4 regions of the Thiorhodovibrio winogradskyi genome follow, and region 1 is predicted to be linked to each of the others. Evidence: predicted binding sites of a transcription regulator. Region 1 holds the regulator's gene; each other region holds the start of a gene.
The links. The regulator sigma-54, encoded in region 1, starts transcription at its own class of promoters, with help from an activator protein. The targets are predictions, from matches to a motif close to TGGCANGNTNCNTGCTT.

Region 1 (3,392 bases):
GAGCGCAAAGGCGAGATTAATGGGTTGGTCGTCGATAGCATCGAAGGCGACGGGCTCGCGCATCTGAATGAAGGCACCAATGGAATCCGTGATATCCGCCACCCGTGCATGGGGTAGCGCCACGCCATGACCGAGGCCGGTGCTGCCGAGGCGTTCGCGCTCGAGCAGGCGATCAAACACTGCCTCGCGGCTGAGCTGGGGCTGCTCGGCGACCAGCAGCTCGGCCAGGGTTTCCAGCAGCCGCTTTTTGCTGCTGATGCTGGCCCCGGCGAGCACTCGGTGCTCGACGATGAGTTGCGGGGGAAACATGTGCGCTGGCTCTCCGGTGGAGTAAAGAAAAACCGGAGCCGGCATGACCGGCTCCGGTACCTGGTCATCAGTGAATGATGTCGGTCCGCTTGTGGTGGGACACTTGATAGGACGCTTGATAGGACAGGTGATAGGACAGGGGGGGCAGGCGCCGCCTTTGACCTCAGTCCTCCTCGAGCGCATCCGCTGCCGCCTCGTCGGTGGCGGCCAGTTCGGCGCTAGCCGCCTTGGCCCCGGGCGCGCGATGACTTTGGCGCTTTTCCTTGTGCTTGAGTACCTGGCGGTCGAGTTTGTCGATGAGCCCATCGATGGCGGCGTACATATCCTCGTGCGTGGCATCGGCATGGACATTGGCGCCATTGACGAGCAGCGTGGCTTCTGCCTTCTGGCGAAGCTTCTCGACGCTCAGGATGACGTTGGCATTGATGACATGGTCAAAGTGGCGCTCGAGGCGGGAAAATTTATTATCGACATAGTCCTTGAGTGGTTCGGTAATGTCGACATGATGCCCCGTGAGCTTGATTTGCATAGGTGATGACTCCTGGATGGTCGAACGCGGCGAAAAGCCGATGCAATGGCCGATGCAATAACAGGGTGGGATTTGACCACAAAAGGGCCGGAAGATGAAAACCCGACTGTCATGCGAGCCGCTTGCGCTCGTTCGAGGGCGGGATGCCCATGGCTTCGCGGTATTTGGCGACTGTTCGTCGTGCCACCTTAATGCCCTGATCCGACAGGATCTCGGCGATTTTATTGTCACTCAGTGGTTTGTTGGCCGTCTCCGCGGCGACCAACTTGCGGATAAAGGCGCGGATGGCAGTCGATGAACACTCGCCCCCTGAAGTCGTGTTGACGTGACTCGAGAAGAAATATTTAAACTCGAAAGTTCCCCTGGGGGTGTGCATGTACTTTTGCGTGGTCACGCGCGAGACGGTGGATTCATGCAGCTCCAACGACTCGGCGATGTCGCGCAGCACCAACGGGCGCATGGCCTCTTCGCCAAAATCGAAAAAGTCTTGCTGCAGCTCGACGATTTTAGTTGCCACGCGCAGGACGGTGTCATTGCGGCTGAGCAGGCTCTTGATAAACCACTGCGCTTCCTGCAGATGGGATTTCAGGCATTGATTGTCCTCGGCCTTGTCGGCACGCCGAATGAGCTGTCTGTAGCTCTCGTTCACGCGGATGCGCGGTGTGCTGTCCGGATTGAGCTCCACCCTCCAGCGGCCGTGGCGGCGGCGCACCAGCACATCGGGCTTGATGTACTCCGGTTGCACCTCGGTCACGGCCGAGCCTGGGCGCGGATTCAGGGAGCGGATCAGCGTCAGTGCCTGGCCCAAGGCGTCATCGTCGAGCTTGGTGCCGCGGCGCATGGCGTCCAGATCATTGCGCGCAAGGGCGTCGAAATGGTGCTCGCAGATGCGCAGCGCATGGTCGCGTCGAGGCTGGTTATCGGCCAGCTGGCGCAGTTGCAGGATCAGGCATTCGCGCAGATCGCGCGCCGCTAGCCCTGGCGGGTCGAAGCTCTGAATGCGATGCAGCACCGCCTCGATCTCGTCCTGCTCGAGTTCCGGGTCATTGAGAATCTCCGGCAGTTCGCTCAGATCCAGGCGCAGGTAGCCGTCGGCGTCGATGGCATCGATCAGCGCCTCGGCCACGGCCTGGTCGCGGGCGCCGAAACGGGTCAGATTGAGCTGCCAGGCGATATGATCGTGAAGGGTTTGCGGGCGCGAGCGCTGGGCGAAGAGGTCAAAATCATTGCCATCGCCGGACTGGGAGCCGGATTGGGCGCTGGCTTGAGCACCGCTGCTTGGCATGGAATCGAAGGTATCGGCAAGGGAATCGGCCGCGGTATCGGCAAAGGTATCCGTCCATTCGCTGTCGGTGGGCAGCTCGTTGGGCATGTCCTCGCGCTCCGGGCGCAGCGAACCATCGAGCCTGGCCTCCTCGAGACGCAGGGCGCTGGCCTCGTCCTGGTTGCGGCGATCTTCCCGAGTGCCTGGTTCCGGCAGGTCGTCATCGGCGTTCTCGAGCATCAGGTTGGACTCGAGCGCCTGTTGGATTTCCTGCTGGAGATCCAGGGTCGAGAGCTGCAGGAGCCTGATGGCCTGCTGCAGCTGCGGCGTCATCGTCAGCTGCTGGCCGAGGCGCAGTTGAATGCTTTGCTTCATCGCGAGGGCTTCAACTGACAGCGGGCAGGCAAGGTGACGGACAAGGTGGCCGGCAGCGGAACTTCGACGGGATGGGCATGGATGGCAATGTTGGAATGGCGAATGTAAATTGCATGGGGCAATTTTGATTGTAGCTGATCTTGGCCAACTCGATGCAAAGTCGGGGGCTCGGTCCTGGTGTCTGAATGTCAGAGAAAAGAGCGCTAGAGAACAAATCGTGCCCGTCATGGAGCGCAATTTGATGGGTCCAGGAGCTGATCACAGCCGAAAATGCTCGCCAAGATAGACGGCGCGTACCTGGGTATTGTCGAGCAAAACCGAGGGCGCGCCCTCGGCAATCACCTGGCCGTCGTTGATGATGTAGGCGCGATCGCAGATGTCGAGCGTTTCCCGCACATTGTGGTCGGTCACCAGCACGCCGATGCCGCGCTTGCGCAGATGGGTGATGATGTTTTTGATATCGACCACGGCAATGGGGTCAACACCGGCAAAGGGCTCGTCGAGCAACATGATTTTTGGCTCGACGGCAAGAGCGCGGGCAATTTCCAGTCGCCGGCGCTCGCCCCCCGACAGACTGAGGGCGAGGGATTGGGCAATGTGCGCGATGCCAAGCTCATCGAGCAACGCCTCGCAAGACTGGCGGCGCTGGTTGTCGTTGAGGTCAGGGCGGGTTTCGAGCACCGCCATCAGGTTGTCCGCGGCACTCAGTTTGCGAAATACCGATGGTTCCTGGGCCAGATAGCTCAGGCCGCGGCGGGCGCGCGCGTGCATGGGCGCGAGGGTCACATCCTCGCCAGCGAGCAGAATGCGTCCGGCATCGGCGCCTACCAGGCCGACGATCATGTAGAAGCTGGTAGTCTTGCCGGCGCCATTGGGACCAAGCAAACCGACCACCTCGCCGGCGCTCACGGCAAT
Region 2 (3,392 bases), 1.6 Mb from region 1:
GAGCTTGCCCCTGGTACGCCCTTTGCCCGCTTGCGTTCCGCCCAAGCGGCCGCCTTCGATGTGCGTGATGAAAACGGCCAGGATGTCGGCGCGCGCTTCTTTGAGCTCAGGGATGGTGAGCTGCGCCTGCGCATCCCCGCCATGCCCTCGATGCTCACCCGCGACGAGCGGGTCATTCGCCAGGACTGTCTGTGCTACCTGATGGAGCGCCACGACATCGGCGTCTGATGGCGATGGCTCGCCGCCGGTGTTGAGACCACTCTGGCACGGGGTCGATGCGGGTGTGAAACCGGCATCATGGGCGGCAACAGAAGAGGTCCAAACAATCAGGAAATCCGTCACATGGAACACGAAAAAAATCCCCTGAGTGACCGCATTGATGCACTGCACGCCGTACTGGAGTCAGGCTCGGTCAAAAAAGCCCAGCGCATGCTCAATGCGCTGCATCCGGCCGAGATTGGTCATGTGATCGAATCCCTGCCGCCGCCTCAGCGCCAGCTGGTATGGGAGCTGATTGACCCCGGTGTCGAGGGCGAGGCGCTGCTCTATCTGCACGACGATGTGCGCGATGACATCCTCAGCCGCATGAGCTCGGACCGCATCCTGGCCGCGGCCGAGGGGCTGGACTCCGACGACCTGGCCGCGCTGATTCGTGACCTTCCTGGCACCATTACCTGGGAGGTGCTCAACAGCCTGGACCAGCAGCGCCGCGAGCGTCTGGAGATTTCTCTGGCCTATCCAGAGGACAGCGCTGGGGCCCTGGTCAACAGCGATACCGTCAGTGTGCGCCCCGAGGTGACGCTCGACGTGGTGATGCGCTTTCTGCGCCGCTACAAGGACGGCTTGCCGAATCTCACCGATCATTTGATCGTGGTGAATCGTGGCGGGCGTTACCTGGGCATTCTCTATTTGAGCCATTTGCTCACGCACGATCCGGATGAGTCAGTCGCCGAGGCCATGACCCTGGATGTGCCACCCATCCTGGCGAGCACCAGTGCCCGCGAGGTGGCCAAACGCTTCGAGGCGCACGACCTGGTCTCGGCTCCGGTCATCGATGATCAGGGGCAGGTGCTCGGGCGCATTACGGTTGATGACGTGATGGACCTGATTCGCGAGGAAGCCGAGCACCAGTTCATGGGGCAGGCGGGTTTGAGCGAGACCGAGGATATGTTCGCCCCGGTGCTGCTCAGCGCCCGGCGTCGCGCGCTTTGGCTGGGGGTGAACTTGCTCACGGCTTTTCTGGCCGCCTGGGTGATTGGCCGCTTCGAGGCCACCATCGAGCAGATCGTCGCGCTGGCGGTTTTGATGCCGGTGGTTGCCAGCATGGGTGGCATCGCCGGCACTCAGACGCTCACGCTTGCCATCCGCGGCATCGCCATTGGTCAGCTCTCGGTCAAAAACATCCGCTGGCTGCTCGGCAAGGAAATGGCCGTGGCGTTGTTGAATGGCCTGATCTGGTCCCTGGTGGTGGCAGGTGTCGCCTTTATGTGGTTTGGTAGTGGTGACATTGCACTCATCATCGCTGTGGCCATCGCCTTGAATCTGCTCGTTGCTACCTTCACCGGTGCGCTCTTGCCGCTGATGCTGCGGCGCTTCGGCATCGACCCGGCGCTGGCAGGTGGCGTGATTTTGACCACGGTCACCGATGTGGTGGGGTTCATGGCCTTTTTGGGATTGGCGACAATCTTTTTGCTGTAGTGGGTCTGAATCGATTTTGCAGCCAAGCCGACAAGAGCACCGGTTGGGCTGTCGCAAAGAGCGCAAATGACGCCGCGTGGGCATCCATTCTCCCTGATTTTGCGGTTTTTTCTTGATTAGGCATGCCTTTTGCTTTGGTCTTTTCTGCCAGAGGTGTTTTCGCTCCTCTGGGGTGACGCCGCACGTTGAGCCTCAGGCCAGCGCAGGCGACTCAAAGGCGATATCCGTGCTCCGGGCTCTGTTGGAGGGCTCCAGAATGACCAGCAATCCGTTTGAGGCTCTTGCGGCGATCGCGCCGAGCATCGCGCCTGCTGCCGTTCGCATCAACGACACCACCCTGCGTGATGGCGAGCAATCCGCCGGGGTGGCCTTTTCGCTCGATGAAAAGCTGGCGATCGCGCGTGGACTCGATGCCCTTGGCGTGCCGGAACTGGAAATCGGCATCCCAGCCATGGGTGAGGAAGAACGCGCCTCCATCGCGGCGGTCGCCGAGCTTGGGCTGAATGCGCGACTCATGGTCTGGGCGCGCATGGTCGAGCAAGATATCGCTGTCAGTCGCGATTTGCCGGTCGATTTGATCGATCTGTCGATTCCGGTATCGGATCAGCAGATCGCGCGCAAGCTTGGTCGCGACCGTGCCTGGGTGCTCAAACAAATTCGCACCCAGGTGCCGCGGGCGCTGGACGCGGGTTTTCAGGTGGGCGTTGGCTTTGAGGACGCCTCGCGCGCGGACCCCGAGTTTCTGCGCCAGGTGGTTGAGACCGCGCAAACCGCCGGCGCCAGGCGAGTGCGTTATGCCGATACCCTCGGCGTGATGGATCCCTTCGGCGTTTTCGCTGCCATCAGCGATCTGCGCGCCCATTGCGACTGCGAGATTGAAATGCACGCCCATGACGACCTCGGCATGGCCACGGCCAATACCCTGGCGGCCGTGCGGGGCGGGGCCACCCATGTCAATACAACTGTTCATGGCCTGGGTGAGCGCGCGGGCAATGCCGCGCTCGAGGAAGTGGTGATCGGCTTGAAGCATGTCCATGGCTGCGCGACTGGCATCGATCTGACCCATTTCGAGAGCCTGTCTGAATTGGTGGCCAGCGCCTCGGGCCGGCCAGTCGCCTGGCAGAAAAGTCTGATTGGCGCCGGGGCTTTCACCCACGAGGCCGGTATCCATGTCGATGGGCTGATGAAAGACCCGCGCAACTATCAGGGCATTGATCCGGCCGAGCTTGGCCGTGCTCATCGTCTGGTGTTGGGCAAGCATTCCGGCCGCCACGCGCTCTGCCGCGCCTATGCCGAGCAGCTGAATACTTCCTTGAGCGCAGAGCAGGCAGCCTGTCTGCTGATGCGTGTGCGCCGTTTCGTGACGGAAAACAAGCGCTCGCCCGAGACGGGCGATCTGCGCGCTTTTCTCTCGGAGATAGACCCCGGCGCCGGTGGCAGCCTGCGCTTGCAATAGAGCGCGCCCCCGGCGCCTTCCATTGCAAGCCATCACCAGCCAATTGGCGGAATCGCTGTGGATTTACTCGATTTTACCGGCCAGGAGATGTACTTCGACGCCCCGCTGCCGGCGGAGGTGGATGCGCTCCTGCACGATGCCGCGACCGACTATGGCAGCGATGGTGGAGCCAGTGCCGAGTTGGCCTTGCTGCGGGCTTATTTTCTGGCGCCCGAGCATCTGTCGGTGCTGGTCGCGC
Region 3 (3,392 bases), 2.0 Mb from region 1:
CGGTCGACCAGCGTAAGTTCGGGGCCTAGCGATCAACCGCGGGCGCCGATGGAATTGCTGTCAAGCCTGGGGCCGGAGGCGCGGCGATGAATCGCCTCGCCGAACGTCGCATCAATCCATCCTGCGCATCGGCGCCATCCCGGTGCCGATCGACAGCCAGATCGGCGAGCGCGACCTGGCCCATTCGACGACACTGATCGGCTGGTGCTGCCACTGCCGCTGCATCACGTCTATCCGTTCTCGCTCGATGTGAGGATGGCGTGCATTTGAATCGCTTGAAATTCATGCATCGCTTGAAACGCAGCGCTTTTCAGGGAAACGGCGGTGATCCGCGCGCATCCGGCCCAAGCACCATGAGTTCGGGGTGGCGTCGGTTGATCCGCTCCTCGATCCGCGGCGCCTCGGCCTCCGGCAGATCCGCGACGACCAGGAGTTCGCCACCACGCAGGGCCTCCTGCTGGGCGGATAGCGGAAGATTGGCGCCACGGTTGCGTCGCAGCCACCAGCCGCCGCCGATGGCGGCGGCGATGGCGACCAGCGCCAGCACCGCGGATGGCTCCAGGACCCGCGGCGGCAACAGCGAGACCGCCAACATCAGCGCCGCGCCGACGAGTGCACCGCGCAGTCCCGCGCTTGAATCCGTTTGCCAGCGCCTGGCGTCGACCGGCAGTCCGCCTGGGATCTGTTTGCCGATCAAAGTGAAAGCACCGGGAGAGACCCCGTCAGCGATCAGCTCTTCAACTAAACGCCGACCGTTTTGTGGATCGCGGGCGCGAATATAGATGCGGATCGCCATCATTATCCTCCGAGACTCATGGTGTGAAAGGCTGCGGCGCGCGCAGCTAATCCTGTCATCCCGTCTTCTGTTCTCCCGTCTCCTTAGGCAGCCTGCAAGCAACCGTGATCACTGGAGAAACCGGGGAAGACCGGGGCAGGATCCGCGCTGAGGCTTGGATCAGGGCGTCTCCGCGCTGCTCAGCAGGCTTGGCGACATCGGATCCTCGACCTTGCCGCTGATGATCTCGGTCGCCGTCACCTCACCGTCATAGTAGGCGCTGTTTGCATCCGCGTCCCAGAAGACATCCGAGACGCTGGCGGCGAAGTCGCCGTAGAGTCCCTCGGTAGCGGACCAGACGACCACGTCGGCACCTTTGCCAATTGAGGTCTGCTGGCGCTCGGAATCCTCGGCGACCGTGTAGCCGGCGTCCGAGTTGAGCGCAAAATTGTGCATATCGCCAAAGCTTTGCAGAAGATCACCCGACATGATCATGAAGGCCACCGGGCCAACCTCGACGCCCAATGCAGCGCCAATCTCAATAGTGCCGACATTGTAGAAGGCCGGCGCGGACCATTCGCCGTCATGCTTGGCGATGAGCACGCCCTGACCGCCGGCGCCGCCCACAATCAGCGCGGCCCGAGCATAATCGGGAATCAGCAAGATCGCCTTGGCCTGACCGAGCAGGTCGCCAGCCTGGGGGTCGGACTTGATCTTCTGGACGAGGTCCGCTGCCTTCCGAACCCTTTCCTTGGCGTTCTTCAGCTCGTCCGAGGTCGATGCTTCGGTAGCCCGGGCGCTGGCGGATTGATCATCTGATTGCCCGTCTTCGGCGGCGAGCGCTTCAGCAGTGAGCAATGATCCGCTCAAAATCAGTGACAGGGTCATGCCAATCAATGGAGTGATGTAGTGGCTCATGGATGAACTCCTCTGGTGATCGAGTGTGAAGCCGTGAAGCGGCATGATGATCGGGAGTTCCGCGCCAGCAATGCTCGCTGTGATGCACGCGAGTCCCGACTCATCGCTCAACGCAGATGCATCGAACGTGCCACCTGCCTCTCGGACCCCCGTGCAATCCCGCTTGCAACCCGGACTGCCGACCCCCGGCAGCCGTTGCATCCGAATCATTGACCGCCGACGGACCATCACAGTCGCGGGAATGGCACAGCCGCGGGGATGGGACTTAACCCCTATCGCTGCCCTGGTGCATAGCCGCCATGATCGGTTAAAAACCCCCAGAGTGATGCCAATTTCGTGCCCCTGACCGGCCAGCGAAACGGCAAGCCCTGAGATGCCCGACGCAATCCCCAAACCGCTGCACTTGCTCACCTGGGCTAATCCGCCGACTTAGGGGCAAATACCCCAGTGCTCAGGAGCAAATACCCCGGCAACATCTCTGATCTCTCGTTGGTCAGGCATGCGCGTTCGCCCATTGACCATTGCCTCAGCCGGCTCCGTTTCTGCCACGAATTCGCGGCGCCGCGAGCGATGACACCGCAGCGAGAGGCGCCGGACAACAACGGACCATGGGGTAGGCCCGAAACATGCAGCGGAAACATGCAGCGGATGCTTGAGACACCCGATTCCGCTGTGGGCGCTGACAGAGAGCATCGCGCCGCAGAGTCCAGACGCCATGAGGAGGTAAGCCGATGACGGACGATCTTCGAGGCCATGTGGCCCTAATCACTGGAGCGACCGACGGCATCGGCCGGCTAACGGCCTCGCGCCTGAGCGCGCGGCGCGCGACCGTGCTGGTGCACGGGCGCAGCCGCGATAAGGTGGATGCCGTGGTCGCCGAGATCGAAGGCAAAGGCGGCAAGGCGCGGGGCTTGGTCGCCGATCTGGCTGCGGCCGGACGGGTGCGCGCGCTGGCCGGCGAGGTGCTCGAGGCAACGCCCCAGCTCGATATCCTGATCAACAATGCCGGTGTCGGCGATCCGGGCGGGCCACGCCGCGAGAGCGACGACGGCTACGAGCTGCACTTCGCGGTGAACACTCTGGCGCCGGTGGTGCTGACCCGGCTCCTGGCCGGTCGGCTCGCGGAAAGGGCCCCGGATACTTACCAGGATACCTCCCAGGATAAGGGCGGCGCGCGGGTGGTGATGGTCGCGTCCGCCGCCCAGGCCGAGATCGATTTCGACAACCTGATGCTGACCCGTGGTTATGACGGCAAGCGCGCCTACGCTCAGAGCAAGCTGGCCCTGATCATGGCCACGATGGAGCTGGCCGAGGAGCTGAAGTCACAAGGCGTCACCGTCAACGCGCTCCATCCCGGCACCCTGCTCAACACCAAGATGGTCCGGCAGGGCTTCGGCAGCGCGCTGGGACCGGCCGACGCAGGCGCCGAGGCCGAAGAGCACCTGGCAACGGCGCCGATGCTCGCCGATATCACCGGCGCCTATTTCGACCGCATGGATCAGGCCGAGCCCGAAGTCCAGGCCGGCGACGGCGAGGCGCGCCGGCGGCTGATGGCGCTGATCGACCAACTCGCTGAAGCAGTCTGACGAGGACCCCTGCCATGTACCTGATCCTGTTCTTCGGCCTCGTTGCTGCCGGCCTCGCGCTGGCGCGCTTCGGCGTCGTTCGCAAGCAACCGTGGCTGAGCTGGGTTGGCGGC
Region 4 (3,392 bases), 500 kb from region 1:
CACAATACTTAGGCCATCGTAAATACCATTGCGGGCCTCGGCCAGGGCGGTTTCTGACAAGTCGGTGCCGATGATGCTGGCAGTCACCGCCTTTAGCGGGTTGACGCTGGCATATTCGCTCAGCACCATGGCGATGCTGTACGCCTCCTGCCCGGTAGAGGCGGCCGCTGACCAGACGCGGAGCGAACGCTTGCTGGCAGCCAAATCCGGCAGGATGATGTGATACAGCATCTCAAAGGGATAGGTGTCGCGAAACCAGGAGGTTTCGTTCGTGGTCATGGCATCAATGACGCGCGACTTGAGCTTGGGTTGCGCCGAACCACGCAGAGCGCGCAGCAACTCCTCGACGCTGGCAAAGCCAAATTCATCAAGCAACCTCGACAGGCGGCTTGAAACCAGGTACTGGCGGTTGGAGCCAAGCACCAGCCCACAGCATTCGCTCAGAAAGCGGGAAAAATCAGTGTAGTCCTGCGGATCAATCACGTTTGTCTGGCACTTTGGTTTGGCACTTTATCCCTGTGTTTGGCACTTTAATCCTTGGCGTTTCTGTCTGGCGCCTTTTGTGTTTGGCACTATATTGTTAGGCACCTATGTCTGCCGGGCGACTCTTCACTCGGCACCGCGCGGTCCAAGATCGCGCCCGGCCAGCCCCTCATGCCTCGTGGGTTTGTTGATCACGAGTATATTTCAAGACGGCGGCGGCAAGTTCATCCGGGTCGAATTTTGGTAGAAAATGATCGGCGCCGGCGCGCTTGACCAAATCGGCATTGAACTGGCCGCTGAGTGACGAATGGAGGATGACGTTCAGCGCGCTTAAATGCTTATTTTCGCGAATTTTCCGCGTCAGCGTGTAGCCGTCCATACGCGGCATTTCAATATCGGAAATCACCAGCGCGATCTGCTCGCGCACGGGCTGCGACGGATCCAGGGCCTCAAGGTACTCCAATGCCGCGTGCCCATCAGAGCGTGCCTCGACCGCGAAGCCGAGATCGGCAACGCTGCGCTCTATCTGCCGCCGGGCCACCATGGAGTCATCAACGACCAGCACACGTACCCCACCTCCACCTTGGATCTTCTCCGCCTGATGCTTCAGCTCCGATGAAATCTCACGCGTTAGCGGATTGACCTGCACAAACACCCGCTCAACATCAATGATTTCAACCCAGCGGCTGTCGATTTCGGTTACCGCGACCAGAAAACTCTCACGTTCCGTTCCGCGTGGCGGGGGCTTCACTTTTTCCCAACTCACGTTCACGATACGATCCACATCCGAGACCCAGAAGCCCTGCACTGAGCGGTTGAACTCAGTCACTATGACTTTGGCGTCTTGGTCCGGGGCGATCTTTTGCGCGCCAAACCCGATGGCCCGCGCCAGATCGATAATGGACACCGTCTTGCCGCGAATATTGGCGACACCGCACACAATGGCCGCGGAGCCTGGCAATTGGCGCAACTCGGGCTTGGCGATGACCTCGCGCACCTTAAAGACATTGATACCAAAACTCTGGGTGCTACCGAGATGAAAGAGCAGCAGCTCCATCCGGTTCTGCCCGACCATCTGCGTACGTTGATCGATATCGTCAATAAATTGACTCATTACACCTCCCAAGGCGCAACACTGATCGCGCCGTGATCCTTTAAAGGATGATAGCCTAAAAGCGACATCCTAGCTTAAGCACTGGTCCGCGCAGGGCTTGCGCTGTGCCTGCTTGATTCAGCCGCCCGACCAGGACCCGAGACGCATGACGAGATGGGTTGACAACGCCAACCTGGTCTCTGTTTTGCTTCTCACTCGGGTAACAGAACAGAATCCGGCCTCCCAGGTTTCCAGCTCCAGATATCTGGCCTGACGCTACCATTGACAGAGCCCGAGGCACCCATTGAACGGCCGGAGTCACACATTCGCCCGGAGGCTAAAGATGCTGACATTTCACGACAGAGTTAAGCGCCTGATATCCACTCAGCAGCCCGATTGGCTGCCCACTTGGAAAAACCTGCCTGGCCAGCTGTGCTTGTTCATCGGCGCGGCCATCCTCAACCACTGCATCATCGCCCAAGTAGGAGCTGCAGGCCTCCCCACCGCCGAGGAGATTGAGCCTGTCACCAATATTCAACGCGCGGCCAAGACCTTTCTTTATCGCCATGCCGGCGGAGAGCGCGGCGCCAGTGTAAAAATCATTGTCGACCCTATTGACCCACGCCTGCGTCTAAAACTCTGCGAGCATGATCTGCAGACCAGCCTGGCGCCGGGAGCGCGCAAAACGGGTAACACCAGCGTAAAAATCCAGTGCCAGGGACCGGTGCGCTGGTCGCTGTTCGTTTCCGCCCGGGTTGAACGCTTTGGCGACGTCCTCGTGGCCGCCAGCCCCATCAGCCGGGGTCGCTTGATTACCCCGGCGGATGTCAAACTCGAGCGGCGCGAGACCGGAGGAATTCTCACCGGCTATTTTGAAGACCTGAGCGATGCCGTTGGCATGCAGGCGCGCCGCTCAGTGCGCCCGGGCACGGTACTGAATGACTCACATCTGAAAACGCCGCTCTGGGTCGAGCGCGGCCAACTCGTGCAACTCCTGTCCGAGACCACCGGCATTCGTGTCAGCATGAGCGGCGAGGCGCTCGAGGATGGCGGCGCGGGAGACCGCATCCGCGTGCGCAACAGATCAAGCCAGCGGGAGTTGGAAGGCGTGATTCAATCTCCAGGAGTGGTGCGAGTTCCGATGTAGGAGCTTCAATCCGCCGTGCTGATGAAGCCAGGATGCCCATACTATGCCCCACAGAGTTTTTCAGTTCCCCCCGCCCTTGCCGTTAGGCTAAGATTCGGCAGAAGGCGCTGTCGTTTTGATCGCATGATGACCGATGGACATCAAAAACCTGGGAATTAACAAGGGACGGGCGGAGCGACCCGGGGCAAAACCCGCATCGCAAACCGCCAGTTCCGCTCGAACCAGTTCCGCTCGAACCAGTTCCGCCCTTAAGAGCGGCGGCGCGGGCAGCGCAGCGGCTCAAGCCGGTACCGCGAACCAGGGCGAGTCCATTGAGCTCACGGCCATTGCACGCGCACTGAGCGCAGCCCAGAGCGATGCTGCAAGCCCGCCGTTCGATGCCAAGCGGGTGCAGGAGATTCGCGACGCCATTGCCGAAGGCCGCTATCCAATCGACAACCGCCGCCTGGCGGACAAACTGATCGAACTTGAGGGACTGCTCGACTAAACCGCCGCGGCGAGCCACCCAAAGCCGTGGACGCCAGCTGCCAGCCTGGGCCGCGGAGATGATGGAAGTATCAGCATGACACAGCATCACACCTTTGCGCAGGCATTGGAGCAGGCGATTGAACTCACCGGCCAACTCGAGACATTGCTGCTTGAAGAAACCGCGGCCCTCGACGGGCGCGA

Region 2: the regulator sigma-54 is predicted to act here: its motif matches at 1,817-1,833, upstream of nifV (homocitrate synthase).
Region 3: the regulator sigma-54 is predicted to act here: its motif matches at 1,810-1,826, upstream of Thiowin_RS17070 (lipid-binding SYLF domain-containing protein).
Region 4: the regulator sigma-54 is predicted to act here: its motif matches at 1,695-1,711, upstream of flgA (flagellar basal body P-ring formation chaperone FlgA).

What each region holds. Positions count from the first base shown of each region.
Region 1 covers NZ_CP121472.1:291,809-295,200, reverse strand. Annotated here, with positions in the region: gene Thiowin_RS01525 (PTS sugar transporter subunit IIA) at 1-354, opposite strand, end outside; gene hpf (ribosome hibernation-promoting factor, HPF/YfiA family) at 473-838, opposite strand; gene Thiowin_RS01515 (RNA polymerase factor sigma-54) at 948-2,477, opposite strand; gene lptB (LPS export ABC transporter ATP-binding protein) at 2,736-3,392, opposite strand, start outside.
Region 2 covers NZ_CP121472.1:4,216,803-4,220,194, reverse strand. Annotated here, with positions in the region: gene Thiowin_RS19225 (M14 family metallopeptidase) at 1-228, shown strand, start outside; gene mgtE (magnesium transporter) at 343-1,698, shown strand; gene nifV (homocitrate synthase) at 1,955-3,154, shown strand; gene Thiowin_RS19210 (hypothetical protein) at 3,212-3,392, shown strand, end outside.
Region 3 covers NZ_CP121472.1:3,724,047-3,727,438, forward strand. Annotated here, with positions in the region: gene Thiowin_RS17060 (alkaline phosphatase family protein) at 1-16, shown strand, start outside; gene Thiowin_RS17065 (hypothetical protein) at 311-799, opposite strand; gene Thiowin_RS17070 (lipid-binding SYLF domain-containing protein) at 956-1,693, opposite strand; gene Thiowin_RS17075 (SDR family NAD(P)-dependent oxidoreductase) at 2,425-3,279, shown strand; gene Thiowin_RS17080 (hypothetical protein) at 3,294-3,392, shown strand, end outside.
Region 4 covers NZ_CP121472.1:5,265,492-5,268,883, forward strand. Annotated here, with positions in the region: gene Thiowin_RS24105 (CheR family methyltransferase) at 1-483, opposite strand, end outside; gene Thiowin_RS24110 (chemotaxis protein) at 653-1,597, opposite strand; gene flgA (flagellar basal body P-ring formation chaperone FlgA) at 1,920-2,723, shown strand; gene flgM (flagellar biosynthesis anti-sigma factor FlgM) at 2,857-3,210, shown strand; gene Thiowin_RS24125 (flagella synthesis protein FlgN) at 3,286-3,392, shown strand, end outside.